One region of the Kribbella sp. NPDC050470 genome, then DNA from elsewhere that is predicted to be linked to it. Evidence: predicted binding sites of a transcription regulator. Region 1 holds the regulator's gene; each other region holds the start of a gene.

The links. The regulator HrcA, encoded in region 1, represses chaperone genes, less so after heat shock. The targets are predictions, from matches to a motif close to TTGGCACTCGNNNNNNNCGAGTGCCAA.
Region 2: a site for HrcA is predicted at 2,020-2,046, ahead of groES (co-chaperone GroES). Genes of this name have one in related genera too.
Region 3: a site for HrcA is predicted at 1,279-1,305, ahead of ACIBGM_RS22740 (FmdB family zinc ribbon protein). Genes of this name have one in related genera too.

Annotation. Positions count from the first base shown of each region.
Region 1 is NZ_JBITHV010000013.1:136,941-140,213, reverse strand. Features, by position in the region: gene dnaJ (molecular chaperone DnaJ) at 1-802, opposite strand, end outside; gene hrcA (heat-inducible transcriptional repressor HrcA) at 828-1,850, opposite strand; gene ACIBGM_RS36275 (Gfo/Idh/MocA family protein) at 1,957-3,060, opposite strand; gene ACIBGM_RS36270 (ThuA domain-containing protein) at 3,045-3,273, opposite strand, start outside.
Region 2 is NZ_JBITHV010000009.1:372,634-375,906, reverse strand. Features, by position in the region: gene groL (chaperonin GroEL) at 1-1,431, opposite strand, end outside; gene groES (co-chaperone GroES) at 1,591-1,887, opposite strand; gene ACIBGM_RS28615 (peptidoglycan-binding protein) at 2,214-2,807, shown strand; gene ACIBGM_RS28610 (methyltransferase domain-containing protein) at 2,817-3,273, shown strand, end outside.
Region 3 is NZ_JBITHV010000007.1:346,659-349,931, reverse strand. Features, by position in the region: gene mscL (large conductance mechanosensitive channel protein MscL) at 1-156, opposite strand, end outside; gene ACIBGM_RS22745 (hypothetical protein) at 278-895, opposite strand; gene ACIBGM_RS22740 (FmdB family zinc ribbon protein) at 956-1,258, opposite strand; gene ACIBGM_RS22735 (penicillin acylase family protein) at 1,446-3,273, shown strand, end outside.

The sequences.
Region 1 (3,273 bases):
GCAGGTCGTCGCCGTTGCGGGTGAAGATGTCGTGCGGCTCGACCTCGATCTCGACGTACAGGTCGCCGGCCGGGCCGCCGCCGGGGCCGACCTCGCCCTGGCCGGACAGCTGCACCCGGGTGCCGGTGTCGACGCCACCGGGGATCTTCACGGTGACGGTACGGCGGGACCGGACCCGGCCGTCGCCGGAGCACTCGACGCACGGGTTCGGGATGATCGTGCCGAAGCCGCGGCAGTTCGGGCACGGCCGCATGGTCCGGACCTCGCCGAGGAACGACCGCTGGGTGTGAGTGACCTCGCCGCGGCCGTGGCAGATGTCGCAGGTGACCGGCTCGGAGCCGGCTGCCGCGCCGGAGCCCGAGCAGGTCGGACACAGCACCGCGGTGTCGACCTTGAGCTCCCGGGTGGTGCCGAACGCGGCCTCGCCCAGGTCGATCCGCAGCGGGATCAGCGCGTCCTGGCCGCGCCGGGTCCGCGGCCGCGGTCCGCGGGTCGCCCCGCCGGTCTGGCCGAAGAAGGCGTCCATGATGTCGGTGAACGTGAAGGCCTGGCCGAACCCGCCCGGCCCGGCGCCCGCGCCGGCGGCCGCGAACGGGTCACCGCCGAGATCGTGCATCTGCCGCTTCTGCGGGTCGCTCAGCACCTGGAACGCGCGGCCGATCTCCTGGAACTTGTGGTGCGCGTCCTCGGAGTCGTTCACGTCCGGGTGGTACTGGCGGGCCAGCTTGCGGTACGCCTTCTTGATCTCGTCCGGTGTCGCGTCGCGGCTGACACCCAGGACGGCGTAGTAATCGGTGCTCATACTCCAAGCCAGGGGTTGTGGTTCGTTAGGAGTCGGCCAGGATCTGGCTGACGTAGCGCGCGACGGCCCGGACTGCGCCCATCGTGCTCGGATAGTCCATATGGGTCGGGCCGACGATGCCGAGCGTGGCCAGCGCCTCCGACTTGGACCCGTACGCGGTCGCGACCACCGAGGTGGTGGCCAGTTCCTCGAACGGGTTCTCGTGCCCGATGCGGACCGTCAGGGTCTGCGGGTTGGTCGCCTCACCGAGCAGCTTGAGCAGGATGACGTGCTCCTCCAGCGCCTCCAGCACCGGCTTCACGTTGCGCTCGAAGTCGTCGCCGTACCGGGTCAGGTTGGCGGCGCCGCCGACCGCGATCCGCTGCTCGACGACCTCGTCGGTGAACGCCTCCAGCAGCGTGGTGACGATCGACGCGACCAGCGGCCGGTCGGACGGGGCGAACAACTCGGGTACGGCGGCCAGCGACGTGGTCGCCTCCGTCAGCCGCTGACCGGCGAGGACCGTGTTGAGCCGGGACCGCAGATCCGCGATCAGCTGCTCGTCGACGTCGTTCGGGTGCTCGACGATCCGTTGCTCGACCCGGCCGGTGCTGGTGATCAGCACCAGCAGCAGCCGGCGCGGGGTCATCGTGACGACCTCGATGTGCCGGACGCTCGACCGGTTGAGTGACGGGTACTGCACGATCGCGACCTGGCGGGTGATCTGGGCGAGCAGCCGGACGGTCCGGCGGACGACGTCGTCCAGGTCGATCGCACCGGCCAGGAAGGAGGTGATCGCCTTCTTCTCCGCCACGGACAGCGTCTTGACCGTGCTCAGCTTGTCCACGAACAGCCGGTACCCCGCGTCGGTCGGGATCCGGCCGGCGCTGGTGTGCGGCTGGGTGATGTACCCCTCCTCCTCCAGCGCAGCCATGTCGTTACGCACGGTGGCCGGCGACACTCCGAGGTTGTGCCGGTCCACCAACGTCTTCGAGCCGACCGGCTCGTGGGTCGCCACGTAGTCCTCGACGATGGCGCGGAGGACATCCAGCTTGCGTTCGTCCAGCACGCGCACCACCCTCTCTCAGCGTCGACCCCTGGCACTCAGAACATTCGAGTGCCAGTCTACCGAGCCGTAGTGGCCGCCAGTGCCGGCCAGCGGCGTGGGGCGGGTCTCAGGCGACTTCGGGAGATGCCCCCAACGGTACGGCGGTCGGACGCTCGACCGTACTCGCGACATCCACAGGCTGGTCCTGGGCGGCCGCCTCGAGCACCGACTCGAGGACGTCGAGCACGTGGTAGGCCAGTGCGCCGTCGGCGCGGTGCGGCTCGCCGGTGCGGATCGCCCGGGCCATGTCCGCGACCCCGACCCCACGGCCGGCGCCGGCGTACCCACCGGCGACGGGGAGCTCGCTCCAGTCACGGTTCGTGACGGTGGCGATCTCGACCGTGCCGTCGAAGCCGTTCGGGTCCGGCACCGACAGGCTGCCCTCGGTCCCGTGCACCTCGATCCGCGGCGACCGCGCGGCCCACACGTCGAACGACATCAGCAGCGTGGTCAGTGCGCCCGACTCGTGCTCCAGTACGCCGGTCACGTGCGTCGGCACCTGGACTGGGAAGGTCGTGCCGGCTCGCGGACCGGTGTGGATCTTCCGCTCCTGCTGCGACTGGCCGGCGCGTGCGACCACTCGCCGTACCGGACCGAGCAGGGTGACCAGGCTGGTCACGTAGTACGGGCCCATGTCGAGCACCGGACCGCCGCCGGGCTGGTAGTAGAACTCCGGCGCCGGGTGCCACAGCTCGTGGCCGGGCGTGACGAAGGACGCAGTCGCAGCAGTCGGTACGCCGATGTCGCCCCGGTCGATCGCGGCACGGGCGGTCTGGGTGCCGGTGCCGAGCACGGTGTCGGGGGCGCAGCCGACGCGCAGGTTGTTGGCGGCGGCGTACTTCAGCAGCGGCTCGGCCTCGGCGCGGTCCACGGCCAGCGGCTTCTCGCCGTACACGTGCTTGCCGGCTTCCATCGCGGCCTGGTGCACCGCCGCGTGCGCGGCCGGGATGGTGAGGTTGAGCACGATGTCGATGTCGTCCGCGGCGTACAGGTCGCCGGACGAGAGGGCGCGGATGCCCTGGTTCTTGTCGGCGATCGCCTGGGCGCGGCTGACGTCGAGGTCGGCCACTGCCACCACCTCGACGCCGGGCAGCTTGCCCAGGTGGTCCAGGTACGTGCCGGAGATGACTCCGGTGCCGACGATGCCGACTCGTGTCACTTGCTCGCCCACAGCAGCCCCCGCTCGATGATCGTCCGGACCTCGGGTACCTCGAGGTCGTCCAACTTGTGGCCGACGGTGCAGACGAAGATCTTGCCCGCACCCCAGGTCCTGGTCCAGACGGCCGGCATCACGGCGCCCTCGATCCACGGGAAGTCCGGGTGCGAGCTGAACGTGGTGGTGGCCAGCACGGTGTTCGTCGGGTCGTAGTGCACGTAGTACTGC
Region 2 (3,273 bases), on a different contig from region 1:
GTTGAAGCCGCTGCCGGACTCGAGCTCGGCCACCTTCGACGTCACCACGTAGCCCTCGTAACCGCCGTTCTCGGCGATCCAGCGCAGCGGCTCGACGATCGACTTGCGGACGATCCGGACACCGGTGGCCTCGTCACCTTCGAGGTCCAGGCCGTTGTCCAGCACGGTCGCCGCGTGCACGAGCGCGGAGCCGCCACCGGCGACGATGCCCTCCTCGATCGCGGCCCGGGTCGCGGACACCGCGTCCTCGATCCGGTGCTTCTTCTCCTTGAGCTCGACCTCGGTGGCCGCGCCGACCTTGATCACGCAGACGCCACCGGCCAGCTTGGCCAGCCGCTCCTGCAGCTTCTCGCGGTCCCAGTCGGAGTCGGTGCGCTCGATCTCGGCCTTGATCTGGTTGACCCGGGCCTCGATCGCGTCGGCCTCGCCGGCGCCCTCGACGACGGTGGTGTTGTCCTTGGTGACGACGATCCGGCGAGCAGTGCCGAGCACCTCCAGACCGACCTGGTCCAGCTTGAGGCCGACCTCGGGAGCGACCACCTGCGCGCCGGTCAGCGCGGCCAGGTCCTCCAGCATCGCCTTGCGGCGGTCACCGAAGCCCGGCGCCTTGACCGACACCGAGGTGAAGTTGCCGCGGATCTTGTTGACCACCAGGGTGGACAGCGCCTCGGCCTCGACGTCCTCGGCGATGATCAGCAGCGACTTGCCGGACTGCACGACCTTCTCCAGCAGCGGCAGCAGGTCCGCGATCGCGGAGATCTTGCCCTGGTGGATCAGGATGTACGGGTCCTCCAGCACCGCCTCGCCGGCTTCGGCGTCGGTGATGAAGTACGGCGAGATGTAGCCCTTGTCGAACTGCATGCCCTCGGTGAACTCGAGCTCGGTGCCGAAGGTGTTCGACTCCTCGACGGTGATCACACCGTCCTTGCCGACCTTGTCGAAGGCGTCCGCAATCAGGGCGCCGATCTCGGCGTCCCGGGCGGAGATGGTGGCGACGTGCGCCATGTCGCCCTTGTCGTCCACCGCGCGGGCGGTGTCGACCAGCTTGGCCGAGACAGCCTCGACGGCCGCCTCGATACCGCGCTTGAGGCCCATCGGGTTGGCGCCGGCGGCGACCGCCCGCAGGCCCTCGTGCACCAGCGCCTGCGCCAGCACCGTCGCGGTGGTGGTGCCGTCACCGGCGATGTCGTTGGTCTTGGTGGCGACCTCCTTGGTCAGCTGCGCACCAAGGTTCTCGAACGGGTCGTCCAGCTCGACCTCACGGGCGACGGTGACACCGTCGTTGGTGATGGTCGGGGCGCCCCACTTCTTGTCCAGGACGACGTAGCGGCCCTTCGGCCCCAGCGTCACCTTCACCGTGTTCGCGAGCTTGTCGACGCCGCGCTCCAGGGCGCGCCGCGCGTTCTCGTCGAACTCGAGGATCTTCGGCATGAAAAATCCAGTCCCTCTCTGAAATTCGCTCTTCGTGACAGCAGTACGAGCGCTGCGCCCAACTCCCCCGCCCATCACCCCGGCCGGGGGCCCAGACCGACTCCGCCCCGGCGCCGGTACGGCACCAGGGCGGTGTCAGTCAGGAACAGCGAGCAGTCGTCACTTGCTGACGACTGCGAGGATGTCGCGGGCGCCCAGGATCAGGTAGTCCTGGCCGTCGTACTTGACCTCGGTGCCGCCGTACTTGGAGTAGATGACCTTGTCGCCGACGGCGACGTCCAGCGGGACGCGGTTGCCGTTGTCGTCGATCCGGCCCGGACCGACGGCGAGGATCTCGCCCTCCTGCGGCTTCTCCTTGGCGGTGTCCGGGATCACCAGGCCGGACTTCGTGGTCTGCTCGGCTTCGAGCGGCGCGACGAGGACGCGGTCCTCGAGCGGCTTGATCGTGACCGACACTTGCTGACCTCCACGGTCGATTCGCTTGTCTGTGGTTCTGCGATGGTCGCGCTCCCCTGCCGTCGCGGGGGTCAAGGGCCGGACCGCTGGCACCCTCCACCGGAGAGTGCCAATACCGAATCTAGGCCGCCTTTAGCACTCGGTCAACTCGAGTGCCAGGATCACGCCGACGGCGAAACCACGACCCGCATCAGCTCTGACCGGCGTACTGTGATCGAGCCGCTGCGGAATGTGGTCGAGTGCTGGGCCAACCCGGGGTCGGCGTGGGACCGTTCTGTCTGTACGGCGTCCCGGCCGCTCCGGGACCGGGTGCCCGAGGAGAGACCATGGCCCTCAGCTTTCCCTCTCTGCCCAAACTGTCCGGCCGCACTGTCGCGGTCCTGGCCGCGGCCGGCGCGCTCGCGGTCGGCGCCGTCGCCGCGGGCGCATCGAAGGACCAGCCCACTGCAGCGCCCGGTGCGGACGCACCAGCCGTCGCACCGCCCGAGCAGGCCCCGGCCGCGGACACTGCCAGCACCAGAGCCGCTGCTGCGGCTGCTGCACTGCCGCAGTGCCGGTCGGCCATGCTCGTGCCGGTCAATCGGACCTGGGGCATCCCGATGCCGTCCGTGTACGGCGCCTCCAGCACCTACTGCAACCTGATGTACGGCGACGACCCGCACCGCGGCTCCACAGTGTTCGGCGACCCGGACACCGCGATCCGCGTGCTCCAGCGCAACCTGAACTTCTGCTACGGCACCAAGCTCGCCGTCGACGGCATCTACGGCAGCAACACCCGCGCAGTGGTCCGGATGGTCCAGCGCAAGCACAAGCTCGTCGCGGACGGCATCTACGGCCCGAAGACCCGCTCAGCCATGAACTGGCGCCTCTACTCGATGTCCACCCGAAGCTGGAGCAAGGGCTGCTCGAGCCCCCTCTAAAGTGACGGGGTGACAGTCACTGCCTTGCTGGACGGCGCCGGCGCCGAACTGCTGGCCGAGGCGTGCACGAACTTCCAGCCGGGCCGCGAGCTCCAGCTCGTCGAGAAGCTCCGCCGGCAGTACGACGCCACGCTCGTGAGTGCCGCAGTCACGCAGGCCGCGCTACGCCACCGGGCGGTCTCCAAGTTCGACAGCGACGCGGCCAGGATGTACTTCACGCCAGACGGCCTGGAGCAGGCGACCCGCAGTACTGTCGGCGCGCACAGGGCGCAGCGCATCGCAACGACAATGCCCGGCAGCAGCGTGGTCGATCTGGGCTGCGGCATCGGCGGCGACCTCATCAGCGCCGCACGCGCGGGCCTACGGGTCACCGGAGTCGAGCGCGACCCAGCCACCGCCGACGCCGCCCGCGCCAACCTGGCAGCACTCGGACTGCCCGGCGAGGTCATCGTCGGAGACGCCGAGT
Region 3 (3,273 bases), on a different contig from region 1:
GATGTCGGGCTTGCCGAAGATCGCCGCGATGAGCGGGTTGATCAGGTTGTCCACGATCGCGGTCACGACCTGGCCGAACGCGGCGCCGATGACGACCGCGACCGCGAGGTCGACGACGTTGCCGCGCATGATGAATTCCTTGAAGCCCTTGAGCATGTGGGTATTCCTCCACTGAGCGGGTGATGTTCCCGGTCAACGTAGGGCCACTGCCCTGCCCATGCGAGCGAGCGCACCGCAACACCACGGATCGTGTCCAGTTGTGTCCGGTAAGTGACCGTCAGCTGGTGTCCGGGGTGAGGGCGACGGTGAGTTTGGAGTTGGTGGTGGCTTGGGCCAGGCGGGTCGCGGTTTCGGGGGTGGTCGCGACCACGATCAGCGCGCCGGTGGTCGTCGTACGCGGGGTTGGGAGGGCGACCACGCGGACGGCTCGGGCTAGGAGGTTTGCGGAGTCGGTTGGGGTGCTGGTGGCGGCGTACAGATTGATGTGGTCGCCGACGCGGAGCAGGGCGCTGATGTCGGCGTCGTCGATGCGGAACGGGTAGGCGAGCTCGCCCTTGGGGACGGCGGCCGGGGCCAGGAAGCGGGCGTCGGTGAGTGGTTCGCCGGATCTGACCGGGCTGGTGAGCACGCGGGCGGTCAGGTCGGCGCCGGGTTTGAGGACGCCGTCGGGCACGGCCTCGGGTGGGAGGTCGAGCGTGCGGAGGTCGGCGCCGGTGGGCACAGCTCCGCCGACCAGGTCGCGCGCTGCCGCCAGCACGGCGATGGTCGGCGGGGGTGGTGGGGAGAGGGCGACGAGGCCGAAGTACACAGCTGCCGCGGCGGCCACACCGGCCAGGAGCCGGCGGTGCCACCTGACAGCACGCAACAGTTCACGAAGTGCGAAGGGCTTTCTCATGCCAGAGAAAGTACGAGTTTCCCCGCACCCCACCTGTCAGTTATCCACAGGCGGCTGAGCTCAGGCGGCGCTGGTGTTGGTGGTCGAGGAGGAGGTGGTGCTGGGGGACGGCTTTGAGGAGTCCGAGGTGGAGGAGGTGGTCGTCGAGGGGGTGTCGGACTTGGCTGCGACGGTGCCCTTGCCGGAGTTGCGGCTGTCGGTGCGGTAGAAGCCGGAGCCCTTGAAGACGACGCCGACGGCGTTGAAGACCTTGCGCAGGGTGCCCTGGCAGGCGGGGCAGACGGTCAGCGCGTCGTCCGTGAAGCTCTGCCGCACCTCGAGCGCCTCACCACAGTCGGTGCACTGGTACTGGTACGTCGGCACGGTTCGTTCCCTTCAGGCCGTTGGCACTCCTACTACTCGACTGCTAATAATGCGCCAGGACCCCGAAGTATTCCAAGTCGGGCGCGTGTTACCTCAACTCTGCGTGGATGTCCACCGGACGCAGAGCAACGCAAAGTTGTGCGGCACCCCATTTGGGGCGCGGGGCCGGATTCTCTACGGTTGGTCCGTGCGTCGCCTGCTACGAGTCGTCATCATGAGCGGAATCGCCCTCGCCACCGTCCTGTTGGTGATCGCCGGTACCGTCGTTTTCGTCGTCCGCCACTCGTTCCCCACGTACGACGGATCGATCGAGCTGACCGGCCTCGAGGGCGACGTGGAGGTGGTCCGGGACGCCAACGGCATTCCACAGATCTACGCCGACACCCCGAGTGACCTGTTCGCCGCGCAGGGTTACGTGGCTGCGCAGGACCGGTTCTTCGAGATGGACTTCCGCCGGCACGTCACCTCCGGCCGGCTGTCGGAGCTGTTCGGGAAGGACGCGCTGGAGACCGACAAGTTCGTCCGCACGCTCGGCTGGCGCCGGGTCGCGGAGAAGGAGCTCGGCCTGCTGACCCCGTCCACCCGGCAGTACCTGGACGACTACGCCCGCGGCGTGAACGCGTACCTGGACACCCACAGCGGCTCCGGCCTCAGCCTCGAGTACGCCGTCCTGTCGGTTCAGCCCAACGGACCGAAGAACTACCGCCCGGAGCCGTGGACCGCGGCCGACTCGCTCGGCTGGCTGAAGGCGATGGCGTGGGACCTCGGCGGCAACATGGACGAGGAGATCACCCGGACGAAGCTGCTCGCCTCGTTCCCCTCGCGCAACATCGAGAGCCTCTACCCGCCGTACCCGTACGACCGGAACGAGCCGATCATGGCCTCCGGCTCGGTCCGGGACGGCAAGTTCAGCACCGCGCCGATCGCCTCCGAGGCCCGGCGCGGGATGCTGACCAAGGACCTGCTGAAGTCGCTGGACTCGGTCGACAAGGTCGTCAAGGGCCTCCCGCAGTTGCTCGGCCGCGGTGACGGTATCGGCTCGAACTCGTGGGTCGTCTCCGGCGACCACACCACCACCGGCAAGCCGCTGCTGGCCAACGACCCGCACCTCGGCGCGACCATGCCGGGCATCTGGACCCAGGTCGGCCTGCACTGCAACAACGTCGGCAAGGCCTGCCCGTACGACGTCTCCGGCTTCAGCTTCTCCGGGTTGCCCGGGGTGGTGATCGGCCACAACAACGCGATCTCCTGGGGATTCACCAACCTGGACCCGGACGTCACCGACCTCTACCTCGAGCGCATCGACGGCGACAACGTCCTCTACAACAACAAGTGGCGGGCGATGGCGACCCGCGAGGAGACGTTCAAGGTCGCCGGCCAGGACGAACCGGTCAAGATCACGGTCCGCGAGACCCGGCACGGTCCACTCATCTCCGACGTCGGCGACGACCAGCGCGAGACCGGTGACCTGGCCGCGAAACAGGGCAAGTACGCCACGCCGTACGGCGTCGCGATCCAGTGGACCGCGCTGAACCCAGGTCGCACCGCGGACGCGCTGTTCGCGATGAACCGGGCGCAGAACTGGACCCAGTTCCGATCCGCGGCGCAGCTGTTCCAGGTGCCGTCGCAGAACCTCGTGTACGCCGACACCGAAGGACACATCGGCTACCAGGCGCCCGGCCTGATCCCGATCCGCAAGACTGGGCGCGGCGACTGGCCGGTGCCGGGCTGGGACCCGAAGTACCACTGGACCGGGTACATCCCGTTCGAGGCGTTACCCACGGAGTTCGATCCCGCGGACGGGATCATCGTGACCGCGAACCAGGCGGTAGTGCCGCGGACGTACACCTACTACCTGACCAACGACTGGGACTACGGGTACCGGTCGCAGCAGATCGTGGACCGGATCAAGACCGCCGGGAAGCTGGACGCGAACGCGATGGCGTCGATCCAGCTCGACACCAAGAACCGGGCCGCCGAGATGCTGGTGCCGTACCTGCTCCAGATCGGCATCG